Regions from separate parts of the Leminorella richardii genome, predicted to be linked through region 1. Evidence: predicted binding sites of a transcription regulator. Region 1 holds the regulator's gene; each other region holds the start of a gene.
What was found. The regulator Fur, encoded in region 1, represses iron uptake genes when iron is present. The targets are predictions, from matches to a motif close to ATAATAATGAGAACNACTATCAA.

Region 1 (8,255 bases):
GTTAATGCCCATGAAGTCCGCCCCTTCAAATTCAGGGGATGACACCAGCACCAGTTGCCGTTTACCGTAGTCTTCCATTTTCAGAGAGCTGTCGTTACCCACGCGATAAAACACCCCTAGATCGGTCTCGTCTGCCAGCAGAGCGTCTCTGATGTGATAACAGTTAAGGGATTTCAACGAGAGGCGAACGCCGGGAGCCTGCTTCTTAAACAGCTTCAATACCTGTGGCATTTTATAAGAAAGCAGCGTTTCCGCGGTTGCGATACGCAGCTCTCCCCGAGGCTCGGCGCTTTGCTGAGCCGCCTGCTTGAGCCCGCTCATGACGCGTATCATCTCGTGCACGTGAGGCAGGATCCCCTGTGCTGCACCGGTCACAACCATTCGTCGACCGATTTTTTCAAACAGCTGTAGGCCAAGCTCTCGCTCAAGCTGCTGGATCTGAAAAGTCACCGTTGACTGTGTACAGCACAGCTTGCTGGCCGCCCTGGCAAAAGAGCCTTCCTCAATAATGGTTTTAAAGGTAACCAGTCGACGTAAATCCATCTCTTCCCCTAATGCATTGAATATATCGAATCGACAATAGCAAAAATTTCAATTTTTTAAACAGTTGATTCTGCGTATGGTGAAAAAAACTAGGGGAGACACACCGTGACCATTGCACTTGTCAGCACATTTTTAACCTATACCTTTATCACAGCCCTAACGCCCGGCCCGAACAATATTCTCGCTCTCAGCTCTGTACACAACTACGGATTTCGCCGCAGCCTGAGGGTTCTTACCGGTATGATCGCCGGATTTTTGATTATCATGCTGCTGTGCGCGCTGTTTACGTACACGCTGCTTCACTTCCTGCCGTCAGTCACCGAATGGCTAACCTACGTAGGTACGGCCTACATTCTCTGGCTAGCGGCAAAAGTTGCCCGAAGCAATCCGACAGCATCTTCTTCCAGTGATGTGCCCATTAGTTTCTGGAGCAGCTTTATGCTGCAGTTTGCTAACGTTAAAATCATTCTCTACGGTATTACAGCACTGTCGACCTTTGTGCTGCCCTATACCCAAAAGCCGGTTTGGATTATTAGCGTCAGCCTGTTGCTGTCGGCTATCGGCACTTTTGGCATCATCTGCTGGGCAGCGATCGGCCACCTTTTTCAGAACGTCTTTCGTCGCTACGGACGAACGGTCAATCTGATTTTAGCCGCCCTGCTGGTCTGGGTCGCTATAGATATGCTGTGGTAGTCATCAATCACAGAAAACTCCTTAAAAGCGCGTTTTGATTACGCCACAAAATACGCCGGTCTCTTTACGCCTTGGCAGCACAGATTAACGATGCCAAGGCGTCCTAACGATGCTATATTACGGAAGACATTGTCTTAAATATTGACTTAAAGGTGTAACGCAACTATGGCAACCGTAGGCATTTTCTTTGGTAGCGACACGGGCAATACGGAAAATATTGCCAAGATGATTCAAAAACAGCTGGGAGCTGACGTCGCTGAGATTCACGACATCGCCAAGAGCAGCAAAGAAGACATCGAACGTTTTAACACACTGCTGCTCGGCATTCCCACGTGGTATTACGGTGAAGCACAGTGCGACTGGGACGACTTCTTCCCAACGCTGGAAGAGATCGACTTTGAAGGCAAGATAGTTGCGATATTCGGCTGCGGCGATCAGGAAGACTATGCAGAGTACTTCTGTGACGCAATGGGCACGATCCGCGACATCATTGAACCTCGCGGCGCCACCATCGTCGGCAACTGGCCTTCTGCCAGCTATCATTTTGAAGCCTCTAAAGGTTTGGCTGATGACAACCACTTTATTGGCCTTGCCATCGACGAAGACCGTCAGCCAGAATTAACCGCTGAGCGCGTTAATGCTTGGGTAAAGCAGATTGTCGAAGAAATGAACCTTGCCTGATTTCCTTTCACTCACTCTCTTTATTGCGAAATAAAAACGCAATTATTCCCGAGTTCCCCAATAGAATAATCATCCTTTTCCGTTAAGGATGGTTATTCATACTTTTATTCTTAAAATTGAATTACTCAATAAAAGTTGAAACACCCTATAATTCACAGGGTGAATTATGACTTTTCAGCTAAAAATTTTTTCAACCTGTGAGCAAGTGCAAAATCAATTTATCGAAGTGTTGATACACTGGTTTTATATATTTCTTAACCTGTTCTATTCTAATTAACACAGAAAGTGTGGAAATAAAAAAACGCCTTGGCGACATTTTTGAGGAAATAATCAAGACGACAATCTATATTTATACTTTCATTCACTCAGGCCATGGAAAGACGAGAGAGAACGCAGTCTCTTTGGGGCTTGAGCGTGAATACTTAGCTATTTATAACACAAATAAGAAAGCTTGACCTGAAAGGATTAAGCCGGGAACAGCAGCTTGGAAAATGGGAGGTATATATCGATCGCTAACGTCACTGTTAATCGAACACAGTCCGATTTATAACAGCATGTATATAGACTTAATTGCTGTCTTTGGCTGGAAACTTTATTTTTAGGGTAACAGTAGTTCTACTTTCTATTCTATTTTTCTTATCGTTTCATTGAAAATGAGGAGGAGCGCTTATGCGCAGCATAGCGTCTCATATTATATGGCTCGCACTCGCTATTCTTGGTGCCTGTGGGCTTGCTATTATTGCCTTAAATAATGGCGAAAAGGTGAATGCCCTCTGGATTGTGGTCGTTGCCGTTTCCGTCTATTTAATTGCCTATCGCTACTACAGTAAGTTTATTGCGGACAAGGTATTAACGCTTGACGCTACGCGTATGACGCCAGCCTACCGCCACAATGACGGTTTGGACTACGTCCCCACCAACAAGTATGTGCTATACGGCCACCACTTCGCCGCTATCGCTGGTGCTGGCCCGCTGGTTGGCCCAGTGCTTGCCGCCCAGATGGGCTACCTACCCGGCATGATCTGGATCCTGGCCGGTGTGGTTCTGGCTGGTGCCGTACAGGACTTTATGGTGCTGTTTGTCTCCACGCGCCGCGACGGTCGCTCTCTCGGTGACCTTGTCAAGGCTGAGTTGGGCCAGGTTCCTGGCATTATTGCCCTGTTCGGCGCGTTCATGATCATGATTATTATTCTGGCCGTACTGGCTCTTATCGTGGTCAAGGCGCTGATCAACAGTCCATGGGGCTTCTTTACCGTAGCTATCACCATTCCTATTGCGCTGTTTATGGGGGTTTATACCCGCTACATTCGACCAGGAAAAATTGGTGAAGTGTCCATCATCGGCTTTGTGTTGCTTATGCTGGCCATCATCTACGGTGGTGAAGTTGCCAAGAGCCCGTCTATCGCCCCCTACTTTACGCTGGACGGCGTAGAGCTGACCTGGGCGCTGATTATCTACGGCGGCATCGCCTCTGTTCTTCCTGTTTGGCTGCTGCTCGCCCCTCGCGACTACCTGTCTACGTTCCTGAAGATCGGTACCATCGTTGGTCTGGCTATCGGCATCGTCTTTATCGCTCCGTCGCTGGAAATGCCGGCAACCACACAGTTTATCGACGGTACTGGGCCGGTATGGGCAGGAAACCTGTTCCCATTCCTGTTCATCACCATCGCCTGTGGCGCGATCTCTGGCTTCCACGCCCTGATTTCTTCAGGTACTACGCCTAAGATGCTGGAAAACGAGTCTCACGCTCGCTTTATCGGCTATGGCGGCATGCTGATGGAATCTTTCGTTGCCATTATGGCGCTGATCGCCGCATGCGTTATCGATCCAGGCGTCTACTTCGCCATGAACAGCCCGCTGGCGGTTCTTGGTCCAACAGTAGACTCTGCCGCTCAGGTGGTTAGCTCTTGGGGCTTTACTGTTACCCCTGAGATTCTGACCCAGTACGCTAAAGACGTCGGCGAAGCCTCTATCGTCTCCCGTGCGGGCGGAGCACCAACGCTGGCTGTCGGCATGGCGCACATCCTGAGTCAGATTACCGGCCCGTCCATGATGGCCTTCTGGTACCACTTCGCCATTCTGTTCGAAGCGCTGTTTATCCTGACGGCCGTTGACGCAGGCACCCGCGCAGGTCGCTTTATGCTGCAAGACCTGATGGGCACCTTCGTTCCCGCTATGAGACGCACTGACTCCTTCGTCGCTAACATTACCGCTACAGGTCTGTGTGTAGCCGCCTGGGGTTACTTCCTCTATCAAGGCGTCGTCGATCCTCTTGGCGGCATCAACACCCTGTGGCCTCTGTTCGGTATTGCAAACCAGATGCTGGCAGCGATTGCCCTCACGCTGTGTGCTGTCGTACTGTTCAAGATGAAGCGGGAAAAATATGCCTGGGTTGCCGTACTGCCAACTATCTTCCTGCTGGTTTGTACGCTGACCGCTGGCTGGCAGAAGGTGTTTGACGCCAACCCGCGCGTTGGCTTCCTGGCGCTGGCCAAGAAGTATCAGGCATCGCTGGACAAGGGTGAAATTCTGGCCCCGGCCAAGTCTCTTGACCAGATGAGCGCGCTGATCTTCAATAACCAGCTTGATGCAGGGCTGACCGTGCTGTTTATGCTGATAACGGTGAGCATCGTGGTGTTTGGCCTTCGCACTGCCTTCCAGGCCAGAGCGAACTCTAAGCCAACCGCCAACGAAGTACCCTACGAGCCGTTACCAAGTTCTGCAACACAAAGCTAATCGTTGATGTACACTAAAAGCAGCCGCAGTTCATTTTTGCGGCTGCTTTCTTAACGATAAAAGGCAACGCTATGTTTGAAGATTTAGCCAAAGTAGGACGCTATCTCGGCCAGGCTGCTCGTCTGATGGTAGGCGTACCTGACTATGATACTTATGTGCAGCACATGCGCCTGACCCATCCCGAACAGGAAGTTATGACGTACGAAGAGTTCTTTCGCGAACGTCAAGAAGCGCGCTACGGCGCCGGTGGCGGGCGCTGCTGTTAATCCGTTAAGATTTTTCTACGCTGAGGTAACACAACCGCAATGACCAGCCACACTCCCCTTCCGGTAACTATTCTGACTGGCTTTTTAGGCTCGGGTAAAACCACGTTAATTAACCACCTGTTGAAACACTACCCTGACGAAAAGCTCGCTATTGTAGAAAACGAGTTTGGCGCAGTCGGTATTGACGGCGGTTTACTTGAGCGAGGCGGTGATATTGAAGTTATTGAGCTGACCAACGGCTGTGTATGCTGTAGCGTCCGAGGTGAATTGACGGAGGCATTGAAAAGCCTGCTGACTCAGCGAGATGCTGGAACCCTTTCCTTTGAGCGTCTGTTACTAGAAACGACGGGCCTTGCCGACCCAGCGCCGATCGTACAAACCTTTTTTGTTGACGACCAGCTGAGAGAGCGTCTGATGCTGGATGCCGTTATCACTCTGGTTGATGCAGAACACGCGCAAAAACAGCTTAGTGAACACCGAGTTGCCGTTTCTCAGGTTGGGTTTGCTGACCGTCTGATCCTGACTAAGCTCGACCGCATAGATGAAGAGGCCAAGCAGCTTCTACTGGAGCGTCTTCGCACCATCAATGGAAAAGCCATTGTCTGTGAAGCCCAAGGGGGCAAACTGGAAAAAGAAGCCTGGATTGGTATTGAAGCCTTTAATCTGGACGAGAACTTCCCCCTTAACGCAACCTTTTCTCCAACATTAAAGAACAGCACCACGCCGCTGCGTTTTCATCCCATTCCTTCTTCAAACACCTCGACTGCACGCTCGTGGAACGACGACATTTCGTCTCACGTCTTTGAGGCGGGAGAGGTGAACGTGAAGCTTATCGGCGCCTTTATGGAAAACGCCATTGAACAACACGGCAACGATATGCTGCGCTACAAGGGCATTCTGGCCATTGCCGGAGAACCGCGTCGCCTTATCGTTCAGGGTGTACATCGCGTTGTTGGGTTTGACTACGGCAGCGAATGGCGGCCAGATGAGGCGCGCAGCACTAAACTGGTTATCATCGGTAGACGTTTGCCCTTAGAGGCATTAGAACAGGCGTTTAAAGCCTGCTCAACTGAAAATCAAGCCAGCGTTCAAGCACCTTAAGTCGATTTTTGTATGAGAAGCTCGGTTGCAACACACGATTCAGCGCCTGATTTAACGTTAGAGTCAATGAATCAGTGATGAAACCTATTGATACTATCGGTTTTTCCAACGCTTTCGAAAGATTTTCATTTAGCGTCTCAGGCTCTATAATGATACATTATACTTTAATTAAGTATCCGCCGGCTGTAGCACGACGCCTCGATTAGGACAATTCGAATGACTGATAACAATACCGCACTGAAGAAAGCAGGACTCAAAGTAACGCTTCCTCGCCTTAAGATTCTGGAAATTCTTCAGGAGCCCGAGAACCATCACGTCAGCGCCGAAGACCTCTACAAAAGGCTGATCGATATGGGCGAAGAGATTGGTTTAGCGACGGTCTATCGCGTATTAAACCAGTTTGATGACGCCGGAATAGTGACTCGCCACAGCTTTGAAGGCGGAAAGTCCGTTTTTGAACTGACGCAAAAGCATCACCACGATCACCTTATCTGCTTGGACTGCGGTAAAGTCATTGAATTCAGCGATGAGTTTATTGAACAGCGACAGCATGAGATTTCTGAAAAGTACAACATCAAGCTGACCAACCACAGCCTTTATCTGTACGGTAAATGCAGCAGCGGCGACTGTCGTAAAGACGAAACAGCTCACAACCCCAAAGCTTAATCACACCCTTTTCTACAAACCACCTGCTTTAGCGGGTGGTCACCCGTTTAGTCTTCTTCCCTATTCCTACTCGTCTCTTTCGGCAATCTGCCGATTGACGTGACTTTGCCTGTCTTATTCACCGCTTTAATAGGCAATTTGGTTTACACTCAACGCAAAAAAACAGCGCAGGTTTATCACCTGCGCTGCTTATCAATACGACTGTTGGCGTTTTATCTGGCATGTTGAAACGCCTTCAAGACCAACTCATTAGAACTGGTATTTCACACCCAAATTAACCGACGTATCGCTGTAGCCGTGATTTCCCACCTGCTGTGCAACGTTAGACCACAGAGCAACGTTCTTGCTCAACTGCCCTTCCGTACCCAGCTTCAGTTCACCCACATTGCGGCTGCCCGCCTGATTCAGACGGCTTCCGTTCATCACTACGCCCGGCTCTTTGCTGTTGTACAGCCAGTTGGCTTCAGCATAAACGGTAAACTGTGCGGCTTTTTCACTTGCCGGAGCGGTGACGCCATCTCGGGATAGCTTAAAACCTAAGCGGGTTTGTAGGTTATCGTGCCCATCGCTTTGGATGCGCGTGCCGTTCTTCTCCCAGTGCGTGTCAGCCTTCAGACCGTTCCAGGTCAGTTGCCCCTGCGGGGTGATAAAGACCGACGAAATGTCGCTCTGGTAGATCGGCATCCGATAGCCCATCTCTACTGACGCGCTGTAGCCCTTAATGCTGTAGGTTTCCGGGGACATCTCTTCACCGTTGACCGATGCATCCAGCCAGCTGTAGTTGACCCAGCTGTCCACATATGCGCCGTTCAGCGTGTTGGCATTTTGATACCACGTGCCGTACAGGCCGGCGTTGTAGCCCTTCACATTGCCTTTAGACGAATAGCCGCTCACCGTTGAATGAGTATTGGTTTGCGCTCTGCCGTACCCGACCATGACGCCAAGACCCAGTCGGCTTTCGTTGCCGAGGTCAAGGCCCATAATTTCACCGCCGCCCTGCACCACATAGCGATTGGTCTGGTTGCGCAGCTGCCCTGAACTGTCGCGAAAACGCGTGTGGGAACCCACCTGACGCAGCCACATGCTGGAGTTCTCCGCACGACCTTCGCGATCTTCCAGACGCAGGTTAAACAGGGTGTTTGCCGCTGCGATGTTCCCCATATAGCTTCCCGCTTCAGGGCGGTAAACCGGGGTTTTCTTGTCTGCTGGCGCAGGTGCCGGATCTTCCCCACCCGGCGTCGGCTCAGGCGTTGGAGTTGGCTCTGGTGTTGGAGTTGGTTCCGGCTCCGGAGGTGGCTCAGGGATCAGCTCAGAACGCAAGAACCAGCCGCCGTTGTCTTTATGCAGGAAGTACTCGAACGCACCGCCAATGGCACGACCGTCTAGGGTAAACTCTCCATCGTCAGACTGGCCGCTGACGCTAACCACTTCGATACCCTGAGTGGTCACGGCTCCAGCGCCGTTGACATTGGTCACGCGGATCTTGCTCTCTCCCGAATAGTCACCGTTAATCAGCAGCTTATCCGTAAGTGAATCGTCGTCTTCCAGAACGGTATTCAGCGCAAAAGT
Region 2 (8,255 bases), 1.3 Mb from region 1:
AGAAGACCAGCCCGCGTAGTACATGCGGACGCCCGCTTTGTCTGGCGTTGGTACGCTTTCTACTTTAGCAACGCGCTGACCGGGTTCCATCGCTTCGATTTGCACTTTTACGCCCACTTGGCCTAACTGCTGCTGAACAAATTGAATCACTTTTTGGGCGGTGGTGTTGTTGCCGTTGGCCCACAGTGTGGTAGAGAAGCCGTCAGGATAGCCCGCTTCTTTCAGAAGTGCCTTTGCCTTAGCGGGATCATACGGCCATGCGTTGTAGCTTATGGCAAAGTCTACGCCCTTGGGCACGACGCCTTCAGCCGGCATGGCATAGCCTGCAAAAGCGACTTTGGCGAGGGCCTGTTTGTTAACCGCATAGTTGAGAGCCTGACGGACTCTTACGTCATCAAACGGCTTTTGCAGCACGTTGAGGCTGACATAGCGCTGAATAATGGACGGTGATGAGACCATCACCAGCTTGTCATTTTTCTCCAGCAGCTTGGCCTGCTCAAAAGGAATGGTATAGGCAAAGTGCGCTTCACCGGTTTGCATCATGGCTGCGCGAGTGTTGTTTTCAACGACGGGTCGCCAGGTAATGGTGTCAACTTTGGGGAGCCCCTGTTTCCAGTATCCGTCGAACTTCTTCACCTTCATATAGTCGGTAGCGTTCCACTCTTCAAACTGAAATGGACCCGTGCCCACTGGGTGGAAGGCAATTTCCTTGCCGTACTTTTTCAGTGCGGCTGGCGAAATCATGATTGCTGAGGGATGCGCCAGCGAGTTGATAAAGGCGGAATAGGGGGCATCTAGCGTGATTTTTACCGTATAGGGATCGACCACTTCCGTCTTGGCAATGCGCTTAAACATGTTGTAGCGCTTAAGGTGGTTATCCGGGTTGGTCACGCGGTCGAAAACGGCTTTCACTGCCTCGGCGTTAAAGTCGGTGCCGTCGTGGAACTTCACGCCCTGACGCAGCTTAAAGGTATAGGTCAGGCCGTCCTCACTGGTGGTGTAGCTTTCTGCCAGCACGTTAATTAGCTTGGCGTCTTTATCGAAGCCGAACAGCCCTTGATAGAAGGACTTGGAAATAGCCTGAGACAGGGTGTCGTTAGCGTCGTAGGGATCCAGTGTGGTGAAGTTGGAGTAAACAGCGACGACAACGTCTTTGGCGGCAAATGCCGGCGAGGCCGAGAAGCCCGCCATAGCAATAAGACTAGCCGCCAGTAGCGTTCTTTTTGGTAATGAAACGATGGACATAGGTGAAGTCTCCGTGTGATGTTGTGTTGTTTTAATATATTCCGGCGATTTGGTGACGAGCGACAAAGTGGTTTTCGCTGACCTGAACCAGCGGCTGTACCACAGGCTCATCCCCTAACGCGCGTATTGGACTTGGAATTTCATCCGAGAGAGGTTCTCGCTTAATGTGGCGTCGGGCCGGATCGGCGATCGGCACGGCGGCCATCAGCTTTTTGGTGTAGGCGTGCTGTGGGTTTTCGAAAATCTCTCTTCTGGGGCCAATCTCAACGATTTGCCCGAGATACATAACTGCGACGCGATGGCTAATGCGTTCAACCACTGCCATATCGTGAGAGATAAACAGGAACGCCACGCCAAACTCTTTCTGAAGGTCGAGCATCAGGTTGATGACCTGCGCCTGAATGGAAACGTCCAGCGCGGAAACAGACTCATCTGCGACAATCACTTTCGGATTGAGCGCCAGAGCGCGGGCGATACAGATCCGCTGGCGTTGGCCGCCTGAGAATTCGTGCGGATAGCGCTTGGCGTGCTCCGGCAACAGGCCGACTTTCTCAAGCAGCCAGGCCACACGCTGCTCGGCCTCTTTACCGGTAGCAACGCCGTGAATCAGCAGCGGCTCCATGATGGAAAAGCCTACCGTGACGCGAGGGTCGAGAGAGGCGAAGGGATCTTGGAAAATAAACTGAATGTCCCTGCGCAGTGCCTGTAGCGATTTACCTTTTAGCTGATGAATTCTATTACCGCAAAACTCGATGGTGCCGCCCTGACTTTCCACCAGCTGTAGGAGGGAACGGCCTGTCGTTGACTTACCGCAGCCTGACTCACCCACCAGCGCCAGCGTTTCTCCCGGATAGAGGTCAAAGCTGACTTTTTCCACGGCGTGAACGCGCCGCTTAACACGGTTGAGAAGACCGCCGCGTACGTCAAAGCGGGTAATGAGATCGTGAACGCGTAAAATAGGCTCGCCTGTACGTTCTACCGTGCGTGGGGTTTCTTGTGCTTCGGTGACGCTGCTGTCGTTGACGCTTAGCAAAGGAAACTTGGCCGGAAGGTCGGTACCGCGCATCGCGCCCAGCTTTGGTACTGCTGACAGCAGCGCTTTGGTATACGGATGCTGGGGAGCGGCAAACAGAACGTCTGAATCGCCTTCCTCAACCTTTTCGCCTTTGTACATCACCAGAACGCGGTCGGCGACTTCAGCGACGACGCCCATATCATGGGTAATAAAGATCACCGCCATGTCCATCTCTTCCTGAAGCTCACGGATAAGCTGTAGGATTTGAGACTGGATGGTGACGTCCAGCGCGGTGGTTGGCTCGTCAGCAATGAGCAGCGACGGCCGACAGGAGAGCGCCATCGCTATCATTACGCGCTGCCGCATCCCGCCAGAGAGCTGGTGGGGGTAACGGTCAAGAACGTTTTCTGCTTCGGGAATACGCACTCTTTGCAGCATTTTTAGTGCTTCTGCCCGAGCGGTTGACCGGTCTTTCTTTTGGTGAAGTCGAATCGACTCGGCGATCTGCTCTCCCACGGAGAAGACGGGATTCAGGGAGGTCATTGGCTCCTGAAAGATCATCGCGATGTCAGCCCCCCGGATGCTGCGCATCGCCGCACCGTCGGCTTTAACCAGATCGAGCTGGTGTTCGCCGCGATTAAAAAGAATGCTTCCCTGAGTAATTTTACCGCCGCCCTGTTCTACGAGGCGCATCAGCGCCAGAGAGGTGACAGATTTTCCTGAGCCTGATTCACCGACGATAGCCAGTGTTTCCCCCTTTTTAATGCTGAATGAGAGGTTGCGCACAGCCTCAACAGTATGCTCGGATGTTTTAAACTGTACGCAAAGATTTTCGACAATAATCGCCGTGCCGTCGGAAGACGGCCTGGAAGTTTGCTTTTGTGTCACTGTGCGATCCCTGAGTTTGCTTTATTTTTATTGGTACTACTGCTACCGATCGGTAGTCTGGACGCCGTGGCTTATAGCGCCACTGTTATCGTCCGATTTTTGTGGCGAACCGAGAGTGTAAACCGCTTTATAAGAGCGGCTCTGCACGGCATCGGTTGCCACGTATGGTTTTTAAACAGTATTAACTGCGATAGATATCAACGAATGCGTCCTGGCCGACTCGCCCAACGCCGCGATACATGCCTTCTGTATTGAAGGGTAAGGCCACGTTGCCGAGGCTATCTACTGCAATCAGGCCGCCGTTGCCGTTAATTTTTGGCAGTTTTTCCATAACGACTTTGTGGCACGCCTCATCGAGAGTCAGCCCGGCATATTCAATCAGCGCTGAGACGTCATAGGCAGCAACCGCGCGCATAAACATTTCGCCAGTGCCGGTCGATGACACGGCGACAGTTTGGTTATTGGCATAGCATCCCGCTCCGATAATCGGAGAGTCGCCCACTCGGCCAACCTGTTTGTTCGTCATGCCGCCGGTAGAGGTTGCGGCAGCCAGATTGCCGCTGGCATCCAGAGCAACGGCGCCGACGGTGCCAAATTTTTTATCGGGATCGATAGGATCCCCTTGAGGTGCTTCTGCCGCTCGTGAGGCACCGTCGTGATCGAGAACGACGCCCTGATCCAGCAGCGCTCGCTGAAGCTGATCGTAGCGCGCCTGTGTAAAGTAGTAGTCAGTGCCGACCATTTCTATGTTTTGAGTTTTGGCGAACGCCTCTGCACCGTCACCGATAAACATCACGTGCCTGCTGTGCTCCATGACGGCTCTCGCCGCGAGGATAGGGTTGCGGATGTGGGTTACGCCCGCAACAGCCCCTGCATTCAGTGTTGAACCGTCCATGATGGCGGCGTCAAGCTCGTGAGTTCCGGAGTGGGTAAAGACCGCGCCTTTTCCAGCATTGAACAGTGGATTTTCTTCCAGCAGACGAACGGCTTCAGTCACAGCATCCAGTGCGCTGCCTCCGTTGGCTAGAATAGACTGCCCGGCAGTAACAATAGATGTTAGGGCGCTACGGTATTCGGCTTCTTTTTCAGCCGACATTGCGGAACGCGTGATCGCGCCAGCGCCGCCGTGGATAGCAATTACGGGTATACGACTCATTTCTTTCTGGGATCCGTTAGTGTGTTTGTGTCTGGAAATATCTTTTTTGCCAACCAGACTGTTTTTCTTTTCTATCCCTGAGCCTGTTTATATATTCCTTTATGTATCGCTGATAAATCGATTTTTTAACTGGGCCGCGTTTTCCCTATTTTTCGACTATATGTCTTTGGATCTTGCTCGTAAAGAGAAATGTCATACACAAACGGGTCTGGAGAGTGAAAAAAGGGCTGGCTAGCGATGAGAACGCATGAATAAGTTATAAGGATATTAATGTTAATAACTTATTTTTCCATAAGATGATAGGCGTGGATATTGTCTTTCATTTTTTAAATGAAATGATGTTTTATGATTAGGCGATTAGATAGAAATATATATTGTTATAGAGCGGTGTTATTAGGGCAACCTCTCTGTTATTTTCGCTTGAGTAGATGATTTCTTGTTAACCGGCATTTTTGTCCATCCTCTTTCCCTGTCCCCTATGTGATTTCTGTTAAACCAGTATGTTAAATTTGTTACTTTATGTTTTTTAAATGTTGTATAAATGATGTGGATTTTTGTTGAACATAGTATAATCACTTCAGGTTCTGCCTCATTCCTCCCGACAGCTGGGATGCCGCTCTCCGGTTGATTTGTTCTTTTTGAGCGATGTGTATAACCTTCTTGATGTTAGTAATGATAATTATTATCATTTAAAAAAGAGCAAATGGGGAGGCGCAGAATGTCCGATTCAAGTGCCATAGTGAGATCGGGAAAGATATCGCGAAAAGTCAGGCTTTCCCTGATGGGCCCCGCGTTTATTGCTGCCATCGGCTATATTGACCCCGGTAATTTTGCTACTAATATTCAGGCGGGCTCTGCATTCGGCTATCAACTGCTTTGGGTGGTTGTGTGGGCTAACGTTATGGCGATGGTGGTGCAGCTGTTTTCTGCCAAGTTGGGGATTGCCACCAATAAAAACCTTGCTGAACACATTCGAGACAGGTTTCCTCGGCCTTTGGTCTGGTTTTACTGGGTTCAGGCCGAGCTTATTGCAATAGCCACCGATCTGGCAGAGTTCATCGGTGCCGCTATCGGTTTCAAGCTGCTGCTGGGCGTTAGTTTGCTGCAGGGGGCGCTGATTACCGGTGCCTGTACTTTCCTTATTCTTATGCTGCAAAGTCGCGGCGATAAGCCTCTAGAAAGAGTGATCGGCGCATTTCTTCTGTTTGTTGCCTGTGCCTATATCATTGAGCTGTTCTTTTCTGCTCCCGACATAAAAGCCTTGTCGAAAGGCATGCTGATACCGGGGCTAGCAAACCACGATGCGGTATTTTTAGCGGCCGGGGTGCTGGGGGCAACGATTATGCCTCACGTTATCTATTTGCACTCTGCGCTAACCCAAAATACTAAGGGGACGCGCGAGGAGCGCTATAGCGCCACGAAGTGGGACGTGGCGGTCGCTATGACCATTGCCGGATTTGTGAATCTGTCCATGATGGCGATGGCGGCAGCAGTTTTTCACTTCAGCGGCCATACGGGTATTAGCGAGCTGGATGAAGCCTACGTGACGCTGGAACCTCTATTGGGCAAGTTTGCTGCGGTAACTTTTGCTCTAAGTCTAATCGTGGCGGGACTTTCTTCTACCGTGGTTGGCACGATGGCGGGTCAGGTTGTTATGCAGGGCTTTATCCACGTACGAATTCCGCTGTGGGTGCGGCGTTTGGTCACGATGCTGCCTTCACTTGTGGTTATTATGAGTGGTATGGATGCAACTCGGATCCTGATAACAAGCCAAGTCTTTCTCAGCTTTGGGATTGCGCTCGCGCTGATCCCATTATTACAGCTAACGGGGAACAGACAGCTGATGGGGGATATGGTCAATGGACGATGTATGCAAAATTTAGGCAAAGTCATCGTGGTGCTGGTGGTAGGGCTAAACGCTTACCTGCTGGTTGGATTTTTCGCTAGCGCCTAAACGGCGTGGCTCTCTTTTGGCCTAATCGGCTGACCCCGCTTCTGTTATTCCGAACGTTCTCTATTTGCTTTTTCCGAGTATTTTTCTGCGCGGGGCGTCAGTTTGTCGCTGAGCGTGGAGGAAATAGGGGTATTTGTTGTGTGAAAATATTCCGGCCGGCGAACCGACCGGAATAGAAAAGGGAAAAGAAAAGCCTTATCCCATCAGTAAAACCATCAGATAGGCAACGAACATCGCCAGGTGGGCAGCACCGTTAAGCACATTGGTTCTTCCCGTGGCAAATGAGCTTTGGCACAGAATAAGCACGCCAGAAAGTAGAACAATGTTTGGCATGGAGAGCCCGAATACCAGCTGCTGACCCGTGATAAGTGCAATACAGACAACGGCAGGAACTGTCAGCGAGATAGTGGCGAGCACTGAACCAAAAAAGAGGTTCATAGCGCGCTGCACTTGGTTATTCATTACCGCTCTCATTGCGCCCAAGCCTTCCGGCGAAAGGATCAGAAGCGCTATCAGGAAGCCGGTAAACTGAGGCGGCGCGTTCATGGCTGTCAACAGGTGCTCTAGGAGCGGTGCGTTAATTTTTGTAATGGCAATAACGGCAACCAGATGAACAATCAGCCAAACGGCGTGCCAGAGGTTACCGTGTGCCGAGGGCTTACCGTGAGGATCGTCAGGGTTGTCGCTTTCGTCTTCATGCTCGTAAATAAACAGGCTTTGGTGTGTTCTGGTTTGAATCACCAAAAAGACCAGATACATACCGGCAGACAGTAGGGCAACGATGCCAAGCTGTCCGGAAGTAAAGGTGCCGTTGTCGAAGAAGGCCGGTAAAATTAGCACAATAATTGCCAGCGGCAGCAGCGCGGTCAGGTACTGTTTAATGCCTGCCAGATTGACGTGCTGAGTTGCAAACTTGCGCCCGCCTAACAGTAGGGATACACCGACTAGACCACTCATAACAATCATTATGACGGCGTAGAGCGTGTCTCGCATAAGCGTTGGCCCAGTATCTCCGGTGACCATGAGCGCAGAGATAAGGCTAACCTCCAAGATCACCACCGCCAGACTGAGGATCAGAGAACCATAGGGTTCCCCTAGGCGGTGCGCCAGCACGTCTGCGTGACGAACCACGCTGAAGGCGCTGCCGAGTATGGCGACTAGAGCAAGAAGGTTAACCAGAGAAATTGTTAAAAGGCTGGTACTGTGCTGCATATAGAGCAGAACCGGAATTGCTATCATCGCTAGAATCAGCGAGTACTCTTTGTGACGCGTTTTGACGACGGGGTGATCCTGTGTTTGAACCATAAATTCTCTCTAAGTCTGGAAAGTTAATTTCATTATTGAAATGGGAATAACTCAGTTTTGCCAAATGTTACAGGCGAAATCAGGCAGGCCAATAGGCTAATAATCTGTAAGATATGCACATATTAGCCTATGGACAGCTTTGGTATATTCTTCTTAAAACTGCCAGCGCGCCCAGGTAAACAGTACGTTGCCGTTGTTATAAGTACCGGGAATATACGTGTTTTGCAGCGCAAAGTTTTTGTACTCAATAGAGAACAGCGGCAGCGGCAGAGGAATGGGAATATAGTTATAGTCGTGTCGAGCGGTGACTGCGGCAGTAAACCCTAACCCCAAACGCCAGTCGCGCTGGTCGCCGAAATACCAGTTTTTCTGATACCCGTAGCCAACGATAGGTTCAAATTGGTTATGGGAGTCCTGAAATTCCATGGCGTAAATAGAGTGCCAGTTTCCGTCTTTATCAAAACGTGACACTCCGTAGCCAATGCCCCACGGCCTTTCATTATAAGAATCTATTTTATCCTTGTCATACATAGCCCGGTTGTGCCAGGTATTTAAGGGAACGTAGAGATCTCTGGTCGGGGAATTCCACGTCTCTTTGACATTGCTTTTTATAGTTTCCCAAATGCCCTGATCTTCCATATTTGCATCTTCAGCGAAGGCGTTGAAGGAGAGCGCGGATAACAAAGCGATAC
Region 3 (8,255 bases), 1.2 Mb from region 1:
AGTTCGGCACTAAAGACCTCAACGGCTTTGGCGTGGAAAAGTCCGTATACGCCCTGCGCGCCGCCGGGTGCCTGCTACAGTACGTCAAAGACACACAGCGGACGGCGCTGCCCCATATTCGCAGCCTGACGTTTGAGCGCCAGCAGGACGGCATTATTCTTGATGCCGCCACGCGGAGAAACCTTGAGCTGACCCTTAACCTGTCTGGCGGCAGCGAAAATACTCTGGCATCTATTCTCGATCGCACCGTTACGCCAATGGGCAGCCGCATGCTCAAACGCTGGATACACGCGCCAACCAGAAATCTCGACACGCTGCGCAGCCGCCAGACCGCCATAGAGGAGCTGCGGAGTGCCTATTGCGACATTCAGCCGTTTCTTCGCAGCATTGGCGATCTAGAGCGCATTTTGGCGCGCTTGGCGCTTCGTACCGCACGCCCTCGCGATCTCGCTCGCATGCGTCACGCCTTTCAGCAGCTTCCCGACATTCACGCTCTGCTTGCTCCGCTATCTAGCGAAGCGGTTGAATCTCTGGCGCGCCAAATTAGTGAGTTTGACGAGCTTAAAGACCTGTTGGAACGCGCGATTATCGAGTCACCGCCGGTGCTTATTCGAGACGGCGGCGTTATCGCCCCAGGCTACAATGCCGAGCTTGACGAATGGCGCGCTCTGGCGGACGGCGCCACCGACTATCTCGACAGGCTGGAGATTCGCGAGCGAGACAGGCTGGGCCTCGATACGCTCAAAGTGGGCTTTAACGCTGTTCACGGCTACTACATTCAGGTCAGCCGCGGTCAAAGCCACCTTGTTCCGATCAACTACGTTCGCCGACAGACGCTGAAAAACGCCGAGCGCTACATTATTCCGGAACTAAAAGAGTACGAAGACAAAGTTCTGACCTCAAAAGGAAAGTCTCTGGCGATAGAAAAAGGGCTGTATGACGAACTGTTTGACCTTCTGCTGCCTCATCTAGAGGCTTTACAGCTAAGCGCAACAGCGCTGGCTGAGCTCGACGTTCTTTGCAGTCTGGCTGAACGCGCCGATACGCTCGGCTACGTTTGCCCAACGCTTTCCGACAGACCGGGTATTCAAATTGTTGCTGGTCGCCATCCGGTGGTTGAGCAGGTTATCAACGAACCCTTTATCGCCAACCCGCTACAGCTGTCGCCACAGCGTAGAATGCTGATTGTTACAGGCCCCAACATGGGGGGTAAAAGCACCTATATGCGACAGGCGGCACTGATCGTTCTGATGGCACATATCGGCAGCTTTGTTCCGGCGGATAGCGCCACTATCGGGCCAGTGGACCGCATTTTCACCCGCATTGGCGCCGCTGACGATCTGGCCTCAGGGCGCTCCACCTTCATGGTGGAAATGACAGAAACCGCCAACATTCTGCATAACGCCACCGAGCAAAGCCTGATCCTGATGGATGAAATTGGGCGCGGTACGTCAACCTATGACGGCCTGTCGCTGGCGTGGAGCTGTGCGGAAAATCTGGCGAATAAGATTAAGGCGATGACACTGTTTGCAACCCACTACTTCGAACTGACAACCCTGCCCGACCGCATGGAAGGGGTCGAAAACGTCCATTTGGATGCTGTAGAGCATGGAGAAACTATTGCCTTCATGCACAGCGTACAGCCGGGTGCGGCCAGCAAAAGCTATGGCTTGGCGGTTGCTGCGCTGGCGGGCGTACCGCGAGACGTTATCAAACGGGCGCGCCAGAAGCTAAAAGAGCTCGAGTCCCTCTCGGTTAATGCGGCCAACGGCTCTACAGAAGGTGCACAAATGGCGCTGCTGGCGGCCGATGAAGAGACGCCGCCGGTTGTTGAAGCGCTGGAGTCTATCGATCCTGATGCGCTGTCGCCTAAGCAGGCGCTGGAGTGGCTCTATCGTCTGAAGAGCATGCTGTAAGCAGCAGATTTTAACAGGTCAGCGTGTAGGTATTCCTGAGCTACAGGCTATATCGACACGCTGACCTTTGCTTTTCTGCTTTAAGGCATTAGGCCGTTCTAGCCTGATGAAACTCAATAATTGACGTCATTGACGGCGCCTTGTCCTTACGGCTTTGGCTTTCGCTCTCCCACAGCTTCGCCAGCGCAATTGCCTGACCGCAGTGAATAAACGCCTCTTCGATATCGACAACAATGGTGCACTTCACTTTCTTCCCGGTTTCGCTGAAAAAGTCCGTCAGCGCTGGGTCGAGCGACAGTCTCGCCTTGCCGTTTACCCGAAAGACTTCGTTAACACCGGGAATAAAAAACGTCAGCCCCACCTGAGGATTGCTGATGATATTTTGCATACCGTCTAGGCGGTTATTTCCTGCATAGTCGGGAATCAGCAGCGTTTTTTCACCGACTGTTTTCACGAATCCCGGCTCCCCGCCCTTGGGAGAAACGTCGACGCCGCTCTCCCCTACTGTGGCCAGCACCAGAAAAGGAGACAGAGCAATCATCTTCTGCCCATAGGGAGCAAGAAAGTCTAGCTGCTTTTTAACCACCATTTCACTCGGCATCGAGTAGTACTGACGCAGCTGTTCTTTAGATCCCACAATGTGTTCAGGTCGAATATACATAAGCTATCTCTGTAAAGTGGTCCAATAGGTTCCCTTTAAGGGCACCGGAAGGAATCGTTGATTCATTTCATCCATCGTTTTCTGTGGATCAATATCCTGATAAAGCTCAGGCTGTATCCACTTGGCCATCACTTCTGCCCCCACGATGTTAAAAGGCGAGCCGGTAAAGTAGTTCCAAAATCCGTGAACCTGACCGCTTTTTACTGCATCGAAAGTGTTAATGCCCTTTTGCTCTGTCAGCATCTTAAGCTGTCGTTGACTCACCGCGGGATCGACGCTCGTTCCCATCGGCAGCGCTTTAATGGGATCTACCGCAGAGTGGCCTGTAGCGATGTAGATCTGCGGATCTTTTGTAATCACGTACTCAAGGCTGAGCAGCCCGCCGTTAGCAGTCGGAAACTTATCAGCACCGATATTTTCGCCCTGAAAAAGAGAGATAAATTCACCAGGCCCGCCGGTACCGCTGCTCCAACAGCAATCCCACATGCCGGGATAGGCGTTCAATAAGACTCTAGGGTGAGAGATATCTTTCCCCTTTAACCTTTCCGTCAGCGCCGCCATGTGCTGCTGGTAAAAGTCGATAACCGCCTCGGCCTTTTCCTCTCTATCCAACAGCTGCCCCAAAAGGCGAGTAGACGCTACGGTATTTTTCATCGGTTCTTGGTAATAGTCGATCACCGCAACGGGAATTTTACTTTTTTTCAGCAGGGCAATTAGCGACTGCGACCGCGGTACTTGCCAGGCTTCAAAAATAACCAAGTCAGGAGTAAGAGAAAGCAGCGTTTCTAGAGAAAGTTCATCTCCACTGCCGCTACCAATGGTTCTTATCTTTGCCAGCGCAGGAAAGGACTTCTCAAACAGTCGATAGGTCGCTTCATCAAATTTTTTAAGCTCACTGCCCCAGCCTACCAGCACTGCCGCTGGATCTTCATGCACAAAAGAGAACGCCAGCAGGCTATAGCCCGATGCCAATATGATGCGCTGAGGTTTTTTCTCCAGCACAACTTTTTGCCCTGTCACATCTATCAGCTCTTTAGACCATCCTTCAGCCTTCACTGCTGATACACAGAAAATCAGAGCCATCAGTAGATAACGCACGCCTTTATACATGAAATGATTAACCTTTTTATTAACTATGGAACCCAGCCGCGCTCTGGTTAAGCCGGAAAGCGCAGATAATACCACCGCCTGATGGCACACTTCACCTGTAATGATAACTGTTCTCTTCAATTTTACCGGAACAACTCACTTTCTGGTTTCCATTGACAGTTACCTGCAAATCAAAAGAAAATAGCTATGATAACTATTATCATTTTTAACACTCATTGGAAAAACAAGTTTATGAACAATCACGTTGTCATGCCGAACGGTTTGACCTATAAGCCACTGGCTTATGCAGTCCTACTGAGTTTGGCAGCGGTCTCACCGGCTATAGCACAAGACGCTCAACAAAATACTGAAGCAGGTGAAACCCTTGTTGTTACCGCGAGCAATACTGCGATGAAAATTGACACCCCAGCGGCGGAAACGCCCCGCTCGGTCTCAGAAGTCACGCTGGAAGATCTTAAAGATCGCGGCGTCAGAAAGATTGACGAAGCGATGCGCTACAGCGCCGGTATTCAGACTGGCCATTACGGAGCAGACAACAGAACTGACTGGCTCATCATTCGCGGCTTCGAATGGTCTCCTTACCAAAACGGCCTACAAACGATTACTAATGAAGCGGGCTTTTATTCCTGGCATCAGGAAACCTACGGTATCGAACGCCTTGACGCCCTTAAGGGCCCCGCCTCCATGCTGTACGGGCAAAATCCTCCCGGCGGCCTGGTTAACGTTATTACCAAGCACCCTACTCGCTTAAAGCAGGGTGAAATTGACGTCTCTTACGGCTCTAATGACTATCGTCATTTTGGTCTGGACACTTCCGGCCCGCTCAATGATGAAGGCAACGTACTGTACCGCTTTGTAGGCTTCGCCAAAAAGGACAACGGCCCGGTAGACGGCGCATCCAGCGAGCGCTACTACTTTGCCCCCAGTATGACTGTCGATTTCAACGACAAAACCAGTTTGACCCTGCTCACCAGCTACATGAAAGACAACACCAACCCAACCAGTGGCTTTAAACTGCCCTACGGCACGCTGAAAAGTACGCCATTCGGTAAGGTGGATAAAGACACCAGCTTCGGCGAGCCGGGCTATAGCAAGGGTGATTCAGAGCAGTTCAACATCAGCTATGAGCTGAGCCACATGTTTAACGACACCTGGACGTTTAAGCAAAACGCCTCCTACAGCTATCTTAACCTGCTGCTGCGCAACGTATACGGCTCAAAAATGCTTGATGACAAAAACGTTCAGCGCGGTCTGACCTATCGTGACGGCAGCGCCCAGAACTACGCTATCGACAACCGCCTGGTCGGCAACTGGGTTATCGATCGTTTTGAAAACACGCTGCTGTTGGGTACTGACTACTCAACCGTTAACTCACGCGGTAAAGACGGCAACGTCTATAACTTCGGTTCCCCACTGAATATTTTCAGCCCGGTCTATGGCAACTACACGCCCGTCAGGGACGATCAGCTATTTAGCCACCATACCAAGCGTTTCCAAACCGGTGTATACGTTCAAAACCAGCTGAAGTTCGACGACAAGTGGATTCTGCTGCTCGGCGGCCGGTACGACAAGGCTCGCTCTAGCGACATTATCTCTAATGCAGGAGCCAGCAGTGGCGCGGCTAACGGTCGTATCGATATGGACGACCACAAGTTCAGCAAAAGCGCTGGCTTGATGTATCTGGCCGAAAACGGCCTTAACCCGTATATCAGCTATTCTGAATCCTTCCAGCCGCTGTCCGGCCGCGATGGCTACGGCAGTCCTTATAAGCCGCAGACCGGGCAACAGACAGAAATCGGCATTAAATATGTCCCTCAAGGCTTCAACGGCTACTTCAACGCAGCCATGTTCGAAATGTACCAAAAGAACATGCTGACGACGTCCAACGATCCGAGAATCAACTATGCGCAGGTGCAAACCGGTATGGCTCGCTCGCGAGGCCTAGAGCTTGAGGGTGTCGGTCACGTAACGGATGCGCTGCAGCTTCACGCTAACTATACGTTAAACCGTGTAGAAACCATTCGTTCAGGTGACAGCGATGAAATCGGCAACCGTATACCTTTAACCCCGTTGCACATGGCGTCACTCTGGGCAAACTACTCCTTCAGCGGTCCGCTTGAAGGATTAACTGTCGGCTCCGGCGTTCGCTACATTGGCAGCACCTACGGTGACAAAACCAATAGTAAAGACCTGAAAGTTCCCGCCTACACGCTTTGGGATGCGATGGTTCGCTACGACATCAGCAAAGAGTGGCAGGTGCAGGTTAATGCCAGCAACCTGACGGATACCAACTACGTCAGCGGCTGTAACTACTGGTGTTATTACGGTGAAGGTCGTACCGTAACAGCAAAAATCAATTACCACTGGTAATTCGATACGCATAAAGAAGCCGGCTCTAAGCCGGCTTCTTTATTTTTACATTTCTACATTAAATAAACGTCTACAGAACAAAAACGTTAAGGCGATTATTCCTGGAACAGCGCCTCAATGCTCAGCCCTTGTTTAACCAGAATCTCACGCAGCTGGCTTAAGCCCTCAACCTGAATCTGACGAACGCGTTCACGGGTTAAGCCAATCTCCGCACCGACGTCTTCAAGGGTAGCCGCCTCATAGCCCAGCAGGCCAAAGCGACGAGCCAGCACTTCACGCTGTTTTGGATTAAGCTCAAACAGCCATTTCACAATGCTCTGCTTAATATCGTTATCCTGCGTGGTGTATTCAGGATCGTTATTGTATTCATCAGGCAGAATATCCAACAGCGCGCTGTCTGACTCACCATTCAGCGGTGAGTCTACCGAGGTCACGCGCTCGTTAAGGCGCAGCATGCGGCTAACGTCACCCACGGATTTTTCCAGCTTGTTAGCAATGTCTTCCGCTCGCGGCTCGTGATCCAGCTTTTGAGAAAGCTCACGGGCAGTGCGTAAATAGACATTAAGCTCTTTAACAATATGGATCGGCAGGCGAATCGTTCTGGTCTGGTTCATGATGGCCCGCTCAATGGTTTGGCGTATCCACCAGGTCGCATAGGTGGAGAAACGAAAACCCCGTTCAGGGTCGAATTTCTCTACGGCGCGAATCAGCCCAAGGTTACCTTCTTCGATTAAATCCAGAAGCGCTAAACCGCGATTGTTGTAGCGGCGAGCAATTTTGACGACCAAACGCAGGTTGCTTTCAATCATCCGACTGCGCGCGGCGGCGTCACCGCGTAGCGCACGGCGGGCGAAGTAAACTTCTTCCTGCGCGGTTAAAAGGGGTGAAAAACCAATTTCTCCGAGATACAGCTGTGTCGCATCCAGCACATGTTGAGTCACATCTTGTGAAAGCAGTATATCGTCCGCAGAGTTGTCGTCTTCAACGACATCAATCGACGTTTTTTCATCAAACTCTGCGGGTTCACTATCATCGAAATCGGCACTTTCAGCCCATTCGTTGACTTTCAGCGTATTGGAACTCATATTTTGTCCTACCCGTAGTTGCGACAGTCTGGGCAGGAGAAAATAGAGTTCCTGCCCACTTAACGCTGCGGCAAATGCTGCAGCGGGTTAACGGATTTACCTTTGTAGCGGATTTCAAAATGCAATCTTACAGAGGTGGTACCCGTACTCCCCATTGTTGCTATTTTTTGACCAGCTTTGACTTCTTGCTGCTCGGCCACGAGCATTGAGTCATTGTGTGCATAAGCACTCAGATAATCATCATTATGCTTGATAATGATTAGGTTACCGTAACCCCGCAATGCGTTACCCGCATATACGATACGACCGTCAGCGGCGGCGAGTATCGATTGGCCTCGAGAGCCAGAAATATCAATGCCTTTGTTGCCTCCTTCAGCCGTTGAGAAGTTGTCAACCACCTTCCCCTCGGTAGGCCAGCGCCAGCGAACGCCAGATACACTGCTTGTTGCAGCTCCAGCTGTTGCCGTTCCTGTGGTCGTTGATGCCGTTGAACCCGTCGACTGTTGCGAACTTGGTAACGTTTTATCAACATTTTGTTTACTGGTTGGATCAGTGTACGCCCCTGAATTTCCAGAATCAACACTTGAGGCCTGATTTTGTGTTGCATTTGATGACGATGAAGTCGATTGCGATCCGGCAATAACCGTACTGTTATTTGCACCATTGCCAACGTTCAGAGTCTGACCGACATTCAAAGCATAGGGCTCGGCGACATTGTTGCGCTGCGCCAGCTCACGGTAGTCATTACCGGTGATCCACGCGATGTAAAACAGCGTATCGCCGCGGGAAACGGTATAGGTTGGACCACCGTTATAAGAACCCTTTGGAATATCTGAATAGCGACGGTTATAGGCAATACGGTCGCCGGAAGTCGTCGTGCCGTTACCAGAGGCAGCGTTCGCAACCGGTCGCCCCTGGAACGGGTTTTCACCCACTGGCGCTGCCGAGGTCGACGCAGCGGAACTGTCGCCAGAAATATTCGGACGGCTGGTATCCATCGCCGTCGTATTCTGGGTAGAAGTCCCCGCAGAACCGCCCGAAGAGGCCGTAGAAGAAGAGTAGGTTCCGCTACTTCCGTTAATAGAAGTAATGGGCGCGGGTTTATTCGGCTCA
Region 4 (8,255 bases), 470 kb from region 1:
TCTTGTTCAATAAACTGATAGAACGCCTCTGACTGCCCGCCTTTAGCAAATTCTTCTCCTTGAGCCGGGGGCGTGTAGTCTCGCGTTCTCAGGTCAGTGTTATAGCTGACATCCATCTGGTAGCCAATTGCGACGACAAGCGGCGCAGGGCCGTTTTCAGGGCGATAGCCGTTAACCGCCAAAGGAAACTGGCCGTTGCCGTCCAGCATATAGAGAATCGGATACCCAGCCTTGGGCGCAGGAGTTTTAGGTACAGCAATAAAGAGGCGATAGCCATAGCCCTGCTTAGAGGTCAGATCGTGCTGGCTGAACGTAAAGTGCTGATGAGCCAGTTCTTCAATAGGGGGAATAACGGGTGAGGGTTTAGCGGAAAGGCCGCTGCAAAAGAGCAGCGCGGTGGCGATAAGCGATTTATACATAGAGTGCTACCCTGAAAGCAAAGCGGCGGCATCCTAGCGGTATTTTCTCCACTGGATGCCGCACACAAAGGTTAGAACTTCAGGTTTAGACCAACCCAGAAGCGACGACCGTCTTCGACAATCCAGTTGCCGCCGTTGGTATCAATGTCGTCTCCGGTTTCGTCAGTAATGTTGAGAACGGCCATATTCAGCTGGGCGTTCTTACTGATCTGATACGTACCTCCGACGTCAACAGTGGTAAACCCATCGCGATAGCGTGGCCCCGTATAGCCGTTGCGCTGGGCGGCCCAAACCTGCTTGCCGGTGTAAGTCACGCGAGTATAGGTTTCCAGCGTGTCGTTCACTTCCCAGGTCAGCTTGCCGTTGGCGCTGTGCTTTGGCGTTTGCGCCAAAGGCTCTCCCTTAAGGGAGGTTCCACTGCTGAAGAACTCATCGTTACTCTTGCGCTTGGAGTCAAGGTAGGTGTAGTTCAGATCCAGCTTCCACGATGGAGCAAGAGGAATGCTGGTTGCCGCTTCTACGCCTTTGATATTGGCTTTACCCACATTGTCGTAGGTATACAGGTTCAGACCGGTAATCGGATCTTTATCTCCGGTACTGTAGCTGGTTAGCTTGTTTTTGAAGTCGGTGTTAAACAGCGTTAGCGCAGCGCTAAAGCCCGACTCGTGATCGTAGGCGATGCCGATCTCTTCGTTAACGCTGGTTTCTGGCTTCAGGTCAGGGTCACCGTAGATAATACCGGCGCCCCCTTGGGTGGCCGTACCGTAGCTGGGGCTGATCTGACGAAGCGTCGGGGCGCGAAACGCCTTGGCAACACCGCCTTTAAGCGTTATTTCATCCGTTAGGTGATAAACCAGATAGCCTCGTGGGTTCCAGTAGTTACCGTAGGTTTCATGATCGTCCAGACGGACGCCACCGGTAAAGATCAGAGAATCAGTTAAAGAAATTTCATCTTCAACAAAAATAGACTGCTGATAGGCTGAAATATTGGCATTTTCCATTTTACCTTTGCCGGTAGTTGAACCGTCTTCCAGTTCAGAATACTGATACTGACCGCCAATGGTTACCATGTTGCTCGGCAGGGGAAGCGTCATCTTAGCGTCGACGACAGTGTTGGTAATTTCGGGACGTCGACTATCGTAGCCACCAACCCAAGCGCCGGAACTGCTGTTAAGCTTATAGCTTTCGGTCACGCGCTTAGTTTTTTCCTGGTACACGCTAACGTCCGTGAAGGCAAAGTCCCAGCGGCCGTTATGAGTAATAGCCCAGTGGTTACGCTCGTTGCTGAGATCGGTTTTTGAGTTTGGCTGCTTCAGGCCACCACGGATAGTGTAAGCATCGATAGACTTGCCCGGCGTTGACTCACGCTTTTGCACGGTGCGACCGGCTTCTAGCGTAATGTCTTGGCTTTCTGTAGGGGTAAAACTCAGTTTAGCAGTGATGTTTTTATTATCATTTTTGTTATAGCCGCCAATAATGTCGTCTTCTGGGCGATAGTCGGCCTTACCGTAGATCTGAAATCCGATGAGGTTCTCCATTAGCGGCCCGGAAAGGTAGAAATTACCTCCGTACATGTTGCCCGAATCGGCGTTTTCCTGAATAGTTGCGTCCATACCGACCGCGCCGTGCCACTCGTTACCCACTTTACGGGTAATAATGTTAATTACGCCACCCATGGCGTCAGAACCGTACAGGGCTGACATCGGACCACGGATCACTTCGATGCGTTCAATCGCTTCCATCGGGGGAATAAAGCCGGCTTCAAAGCCGCCGCTGCCGTTTGGCCGTGATTCACGACTGTTTTGACGCTTTCCGTCAACCAGTATTAATGTGTAGTCACCGGGTAATCCGCGAATAGAGATATCTTGAGTATTGGTTTCTCCGCCGGCAATGCTCACGCCTTCAATATCTTTAACGGCATCGGCCAGATTGTGAAACGGCTTTTTCTCTAAATCTTCACGCGTGACGACGCTGATGCTGGCGGGAGCGTTGCGAAGCGCCTGCTGGAAGCCTGAGGCTGTCACAACCATGGTTTCTTCGCTCTCGGCAGCAAAAGCGGGAAGGGCGGCAAAGCTGCTGATAATGGCAATTGTCAAACGGTTGAGCGTGTTGTGGTTCATCGTTATCCCTGTTCAGTGGTAATAAAGCGTAATTTTAGTTTCATTATGAAAAGAAATCGGAATGATAATAATTATTATTTATATTTGATCAAGAGTTTTGTTGATAAATCTTTACAATAGAAACCGTGCCTCCGACATAAGCCGGAGGTACAGGAGAACAGGAAGGGTAAAGTAGGAAGGGGAACTCGATGACCTACTGGAGGTTTTCCTGCGGATAAAAACCGTGATAGAGCTGTTCAACGGCTTGCCCTACGCGTGGGCCAATCCCCAGAATAATGGCTCTGTCGATAGCCACAATGCGCCCGTTTTTCCAAGCAGGAGTCTGCTGTACGCCGGGAATAGAACCCAGCTTTGCCATACCGTCAGGTTCATTTAGGCTTTGTTCCGTCACAACGATAACGTCAGGGTGGCTGCTGATAATGCCTTCACCGCTGAATTTTTTATACTGAACGTGAGTCGCTGCATTGTGGCCTCCCGCTAAAGCCATAATGCCGTCGGCAATGCTTCTTTGACCCGCTACCTGTGGCTCCGCATTGTCAATACTGAGTAAGAACAACACTTTTACTTTATCCGGATGTGCATCTACCTTTTTTCTCACCGATGTCAGACTGTTTTCTATATTGGCAACTAGCGCTTCCCCCTGTTCTTTTCGGTTTAGCGTCGAGGCGATTGCGCGAATATTGTCTCGCAGCTGTTCAACCGTCGCGGGAGTACGGGGTAAGGCCAGTACTTTTACGCCGATCGATGACAGCTGGCTGAGAGCATGAGCCGGTTCCGCATCGTTCCAGGTAAGAAACAGCGTGGGTTTCAGTGCCAGAATGCCTTCGCTGCTTAACTGTTTCCAGTAACCAATCTGCGGCAGTGATGCGGTCTCCGGAGGATAGGAAGTGGTTTGATCGACAGCGATAACGTCACTGCCTGCGCCTAGGGCGTAGACAACCTCAGCGATCGAACCGCCAGCAATGACAATCCGCTCTTGAGCTGAGAGGGATAGGGGCGCAATAAGCGCCGTCACTATGAGCATCAGACGAAGCATGGAATGTCCCCTTAGAAGCTAAAGCCAAAGCCGATGGCTGTGTTAAACCCAGACGCAGGAATGCTTTCTCGAGCCGTTTGATAGCGCTTGTCCGTCAGGTTGTTCAGCGCCAGATTTACCTGATACTGATTGTCTGAGCCAAATCGACTGGTTAAGGCAATATTTGCCGTCGTCCATCCCGGATAGCGGTATTCAATATCGGTGGTTTTATCTTTGGCGCCAGAGGCCGCGCGCAGATAAACGTCGGCTTCTACGTCAACGATCTCAAGGAACAGGTTCTTTCTCACACCAAAACGACCTGTCAGCATGGGTTCACCAGTATCATAGGTGCTGCGGGTGTCCATTTTCAGTTCACGCTGCATCATATTGCCGGTTACGTAAGGGACAAAAGACCAGCCGCTGTATTCGGCGTGAAGCTCCATGCCGTAGGTGTACGCCTTATCGACATTGGCGTAATACTGATAGGTTGAACGGCTGCTGTTTCTATTGCCGTTACATACCGCGTCACCGTTGCAGGCTAGCGTTGTAATGTAGTTATCCGCAATGGAGTAATAAACGGCAGTGTCGATAAACCACTGATGGCCGTTATAGCGCAGGCCGATTTCATAGTTGTCTGACGTTTCCGCTTTCAGGTTTGGATTACCGTAGATGGTACCGCCGCCAGCCGTTGTCTCGATATAGAGATGCGACAGAGAAGGGAACACGTAGCCTTCGGCATAAGAAAAGCGCAGTTCTGTGTTAGTAAATCCGGAATAGCGCAAGCTGGTGGACGTTGTTAACGTATTATCCCTAACGGTTTTTTTATCTTCTACCGAATAGCTGGTACCGGTTGTTGAATGAACGGTTTTACTGCCGCCATCAAGATTTTTGGATTCTAACCAGTATTGGCGAGCGCCCAGTGTCCACGTCCAATCTTCGGCTATTTTCAGTTCGTTTTGAGCAAAAGCAGCCCAGCTTGACTGCTCCCAGCGGTTATCCGACTCTTTTTGGCGCTGATAGTTTGTGGCAGGAGGAAAGCCAGTGGAGGTTGAAGAAGTGACTTGGCTAAGTGAATCCTGTGTGACCCTGTCACGCTGATATTGAGCGCCAACGAGCAGCGTGTCGTTTTGAAACGGTGTCAGGTCGGCCTGAAAGGTCAGGCCGTCCGTTTTTTGTTTGTCATTGGTGTTAGTTTTAGTGAGCACATCGAGGTTGCCGATCATTGGGCTGCCGGTCGGTGTACTCACTTCAATATGGTTACGAAACTGACGCTCAATTTCCTGACGATAGCCGTCTACGTGCAGATTTTTAACGATGTCGCCATTTATCTGATAGTCGTAAAAAAGCCCTACTTTTTCTCGAGTCAGTTTGGGAATTTTGACGCTAAAGGCCTGATACCCAGGCTCGTTGAAGTAAGTTTGTGTATCGAGCTTATAGCGATCGAGGGAAAGGCCGAACTTGTGCTTGCCCAGCGTATAGCCTAGCCACGCTCCCTGACTCTGATTATCAAAGCCGGTATTAGGCAGTCGACCGTCTGGCGTATCCCGATCGCCGTGATCGGCATAGCTAGCGTTTAGGCGGTAGTCAAAGCCATCGATAGAACCGTAGACGGCGGCAGACTCTGTCCATCCGTCAGTGGCGCTGTCATAGACCACGTTGATCTTGCCGCCAATCGGCTTATCGCCGCCTTTTTTGGTGATAAAGTTAATCACGCCGCCAATAGCCAGTGAACCATAGAGCACCGAGTGAGGGCCTTTAACCACTTCAATACGTTCAAGGGAAGAGCTGTCAATAAGCAATCCCGGGCCGGAGTTGTGGCCTGAGCGCTGGTAGGTAACCTCTTGGCCATCGATCAGAATTAACACCCTTGACGGTGCTTCACCACGAATGCGGATCTGCTTTCTGCCCGCCAGCGCATTATCATAAATCTCCACGCCGGGAACATCGCGCAGCGCTTCGGCTACAGAGTCTCCGGTGAGCTTATCCAGCGCCTGTCTGTCGACGACTTGAATCGACACCGGGCTTTCCCAAAGCGGTTTCTCCGAGCGGCTCGCGCTCACCACCATTGTATCGCCTTCTTTTTCCTCTACAGACTCCTGATTTGCCTGTGCGGCAGACACCGTGAGTAAAGAGGGAAGAAGGGCAGCCAGAAGCGTTTTCCTTGTTTTCATTTTTTTTCTCTACTTTTTAATGAGAATGATTATCGTTAGACTTTATAGAGAAAGAAAAGATGAGTTTCGAGTACTAATTTAGCGTTGTTTGATCAATGTCATGAAAATGAGAATTATTATCTATTGATTAAATAATAAAAATATCAATCAGTTAAATAATTCACGCGGTTTTTCTTTTGCAAAAAATTAACATTTTGATTAAGAGAATTCACGCTAATAAGATGAAAACAAACATGAAAAATGCATCTTTATAGTTGAGGATTTTGTTAAAAAAAAGAAAGAATTAGTCACCATGATAAGGATTTCGTTCTAAAAATAGCCTTTTAGACGTGGCAAAAAATTATTTGATAAACGATTATTATTATCATTTAATGCGAGTCATTTGATGTAAACCGACAGAATGAATCAGAGAATGAAAGATGGCTATTGATTTAACGCCTTACTATGCTCAGCCCGGACCTCTCCCTTTTCCCGATCGCCGTGCGACAATGCCTTGGCGCAACAGTGTACCGCTCCAGGCTGAAGCCATTAACGATGCCTGGCTTTCTTTGCTTCAAAGCGCCGTTCCTCATCGTAAAAGACTGCTGTATTTACATATCCCATTTTGCGCTACGCACTGTACGTTCTGTGGTTTTTACCAGAATAAGTTCAGCGAGCAAGACGCTCAGCGCTATGTCGACTATCTGCTCAAAGAGATTTCGCTGGAAGCCGATAGCCCTTTATTACAGTCCGCACCTATCCACGCTGTTTACTTCGGAGGAGGCACGCCAACTTCGCTTTCTGCGGAGGGGCTGTTTCGCATTATCAGGCGCCTGAAGTCGAGTTTACCTCTGGCGCCTGACTGTGAGATTACGGTTGAAGGGCGGATCCTCAACTTTGATGACGAGCGGATTGACGCTTGCTTAGACGCTGGCGCAAACCGTTTCTCTATCGGTATCCAGACCTTTGATACCCGCATCCGGCAGCGTATGGCAAGGACATCAGACAAAGAGCAGTCCATTGCATTTTTACACAACCTGTGCAGTCGCGATAAAGCCGCTGTGGTTTGCGATCTGATATTTGGCTTACCCGGACAAACGCCGGAAACCTGGCGCGAAGATATTGCGATTGTGAAAGATCTGGCGTTGGACGGCGTAGACCTTTACGCGCTGAACCTGCTGCCGACAACGCCATTGGCTAAAGCGGCAGAAAACCAGCGAGTCACCCTGCCTGACGTAACGGCACGGCGCGATTTTTACCTACAGGGCGCTGATATTTTAGCGCAGTATGGCTGGCGTCAGCTGAGCAACAGTCACTGGGCCAGAACTACGCGGGAAAGAAACCTCTACAATCTGCTGATCAAGCAGGGTGCCGACTGCCTAGCAATGGGATCAGGGGCGGGCGGAAATTTAAACGGCCAAGCCTACATGATGGAGCGCCGTCTTGATACCTATTACCAAACCCTCGATGAAGGGCGTAAGCCAATCATGATGATGACTCAGTCCGCGGGAGACGCCGCCCGCTGGCGTCACGAGCTACAGGCAGGAATTGAAGTAGGGCGAATCGATCTGCCCGCCTTAACGCCGCGCGCAGCCGATCTATCACCGTTGGTTTTCCAATGGCGGCAGGCCGGGCTGGTGCAGGATGATGCGCTCTGTATTCGACTCACGGACGAAGGGCGCTTTTGGGCCAGCAATCTGCTGAGTTCGCTACAGCAGCTGGTTATGCAGCTAAACGGATAACGCTTTACCGCGCTGCTAATTGGCGGCGTTTACCGATTCAAAAGATAAAAACCTAACGCTATTAGAAAGGAATTGTTCATGAGTGAAGTAACCCTGAATGAGTTTATGAAAACCAACCCGGACGGCACGCTAGAAGACATCGCTCGCCAGTATCAAACGTCTCTGCTGGACGTGGTCGACTCTCTGCCGACACGCACCATTGCCGCTGGCGACAAATTCGATACGGTGTGGGACGCCATGACAGCCTGGGGGCCGGTAACGACGCTGATTCACAATCATGACGTTATTCTGGAATTTCACGGCGAACTGCCTTCTGGTTTCCACCGTCACGGCTACTACAACCTGCGCGGAAAAAGCGGCTTGAGTGGCCACATTAAGGCAGAGAATATTCGCCATATCGCATTGATTGAACGGCCGTTTATGGGCATGGCGACGGCTTCTATCGTGTTCTTCAATGAACAAAAACAGGCCATGTTTAAAGTGTTCCTCGGTCGCGACAGCCATCGTCAGCTTTTACCTGAACAGGTTGAGGCGTTTCGCCGTTTGGCCGCTGATTTAGCGAGCAATGCTCAATGAACCCGTGGCTAATATTTGGCGCGGCAAAGGGCACTGGCGCTCACTTAGTTGACTGTGCGCTAGAAAACCAGCGCCCGATATTTGCACTGCTGCGCCGAGAAGAAGACGCTGCGCGCCTGCGCGAGCGGGGCGTCATCGCGCTGGTTGGCGACGCGACGGATACGGTGGTCGTGGAGCGCCTCTGCACTATGGCGGGCCCTGATAGTACAGTGATATCTACCATGGGCGGCAGT

Region 2: DQM29_RS05115 (Nramp family divalent metal transporter) is a predicted target of Fur. The motif match lies at 4,971-4,993, and genes of this name have one in related genera.
Region 3: DQM29_RS05445 (TonB-dependent siderophore receptor) is a predicted target of Fur. The motif match lies at 3,788-3,810, and genes of this name have one in related genera.
Region 4: DQM29_RS08580 (TonB-dependent receptor domain-containing protein) is a predicted target of Fur. The motif match lies at 2,601-2,623, and genes of this name have one in related genera.

The regions. Positions count from the first base shown of each region.
Region 1 is NZ_LS483470.1:2,341,581-2,349,835, forward strand. It holds gene DQM29_RS10735 (LysR family transcriptional regulator) at 1-543, opposite strand, end outside; gene eamB (cysteine/O-acetylserine transporter) at 649-1,236, shown strand; gene fldA (flavodoxin FldA) at 1,402-1,917, shown strand; gene DQM29_RS10750 (carbon starvation CstA family protein) at 2,587-4,653, shown strand; gene DQM29_RS10755 (YbdD/YjiX family protein) at 4,725-4,919, shown strand; gene DQM29_RS10760 (CobW family GTP-binding protein) at 4,959-6,020, shown strand; gene fur (ferric iron uptake transcriptional regulator) at 6,237-6,686, shown strand; gene DQM29_RS10770 (autotransporter family protein) at 6,936-8,255, opposite strand, start outside.
Region 2 is NZ_LS483470.1:1,077,716-1,085,970, forward strand. It holds gene gsiB (glutathione ABC transporter substrate-binding protein GsiB) at 1-1,245, opposite strand, end outside; gene DQM29_RS05105 (dipeptide ABC transporter ATP-binding protein) at 1,277-3,103, opposite strand; gene DQM29_RS05110 (isoaspartyl peptidase/L-asparaginase family protein) at 3,330-4,304, opposite strand; gene DQM29_RS05115 (Nramp family divalent metal transporter) at 5,023-6,258, shown strand; gene chaA (sodium-potassium/proton antiporter ChaA) at 6,454-7,563, opposite strand; gene pagP (lipid IV(A) palmitoyltransferase PagP) at 7,717-8,255, opposite strand, start outside.
Region 3 is NZ_LS483470.1:1,144,813-1,153,067, reverse strand. It holds gene mutS (DNA mismatch repair protein MutS) at 1-1,916, shown strand, start outside; gene DQM29_RS05455 (MSMEG_1061 family FMN-dependent PPOX-type flavoprotein) at 2,005-2,577, opposite strand; gene DQM29_RS05450 (ABC transporter substrate-binding protein) at 2,581-3,687, opposite strand; gene DQM29_RS05445 (TonB-dependent siderophore receptor) at 3,874-6,057, shown strand; gene rpoS (RNA polymerase sigma factor RpoS) at 6,153-7,142, opposite strand; gene nlpD (murein hydrolase activator NlpD) at 7,202-8,255, opposite strand, start outside.
Region 4 is NZ_LS483470.1:1,867,304-1,875,558, forward strand. It holds gene DQM29_RS08575 (alpha/beta hydrolase) at 1-419, opposite strand, end outside; gene DQM29_RS08580 (TonB-dependent receptor domain-containing protein) at 491-2,539, opposite strand; gene DQM29_RS08585 (heme/hemin ABC transporter substrate-binding protein) at 2,733-3,575, opposite strand; gene DQM29_RS08590 (TonB-dependent receptor plug domain-containing protein) at 3,587-5,725, opposite strand; gene hutW (heme anaerobic degradation radical SAM methyltransferase ChuW/HutW) at 6,145-7,446, shown strand; gene hutX (heme utilization cystosolic carrier protein HutX) at 7,525-8,022, shown strand; gene DQM29_RS08605 (NAD(P)H-binding protein) at 8,019-8,255, shown strand, end outside.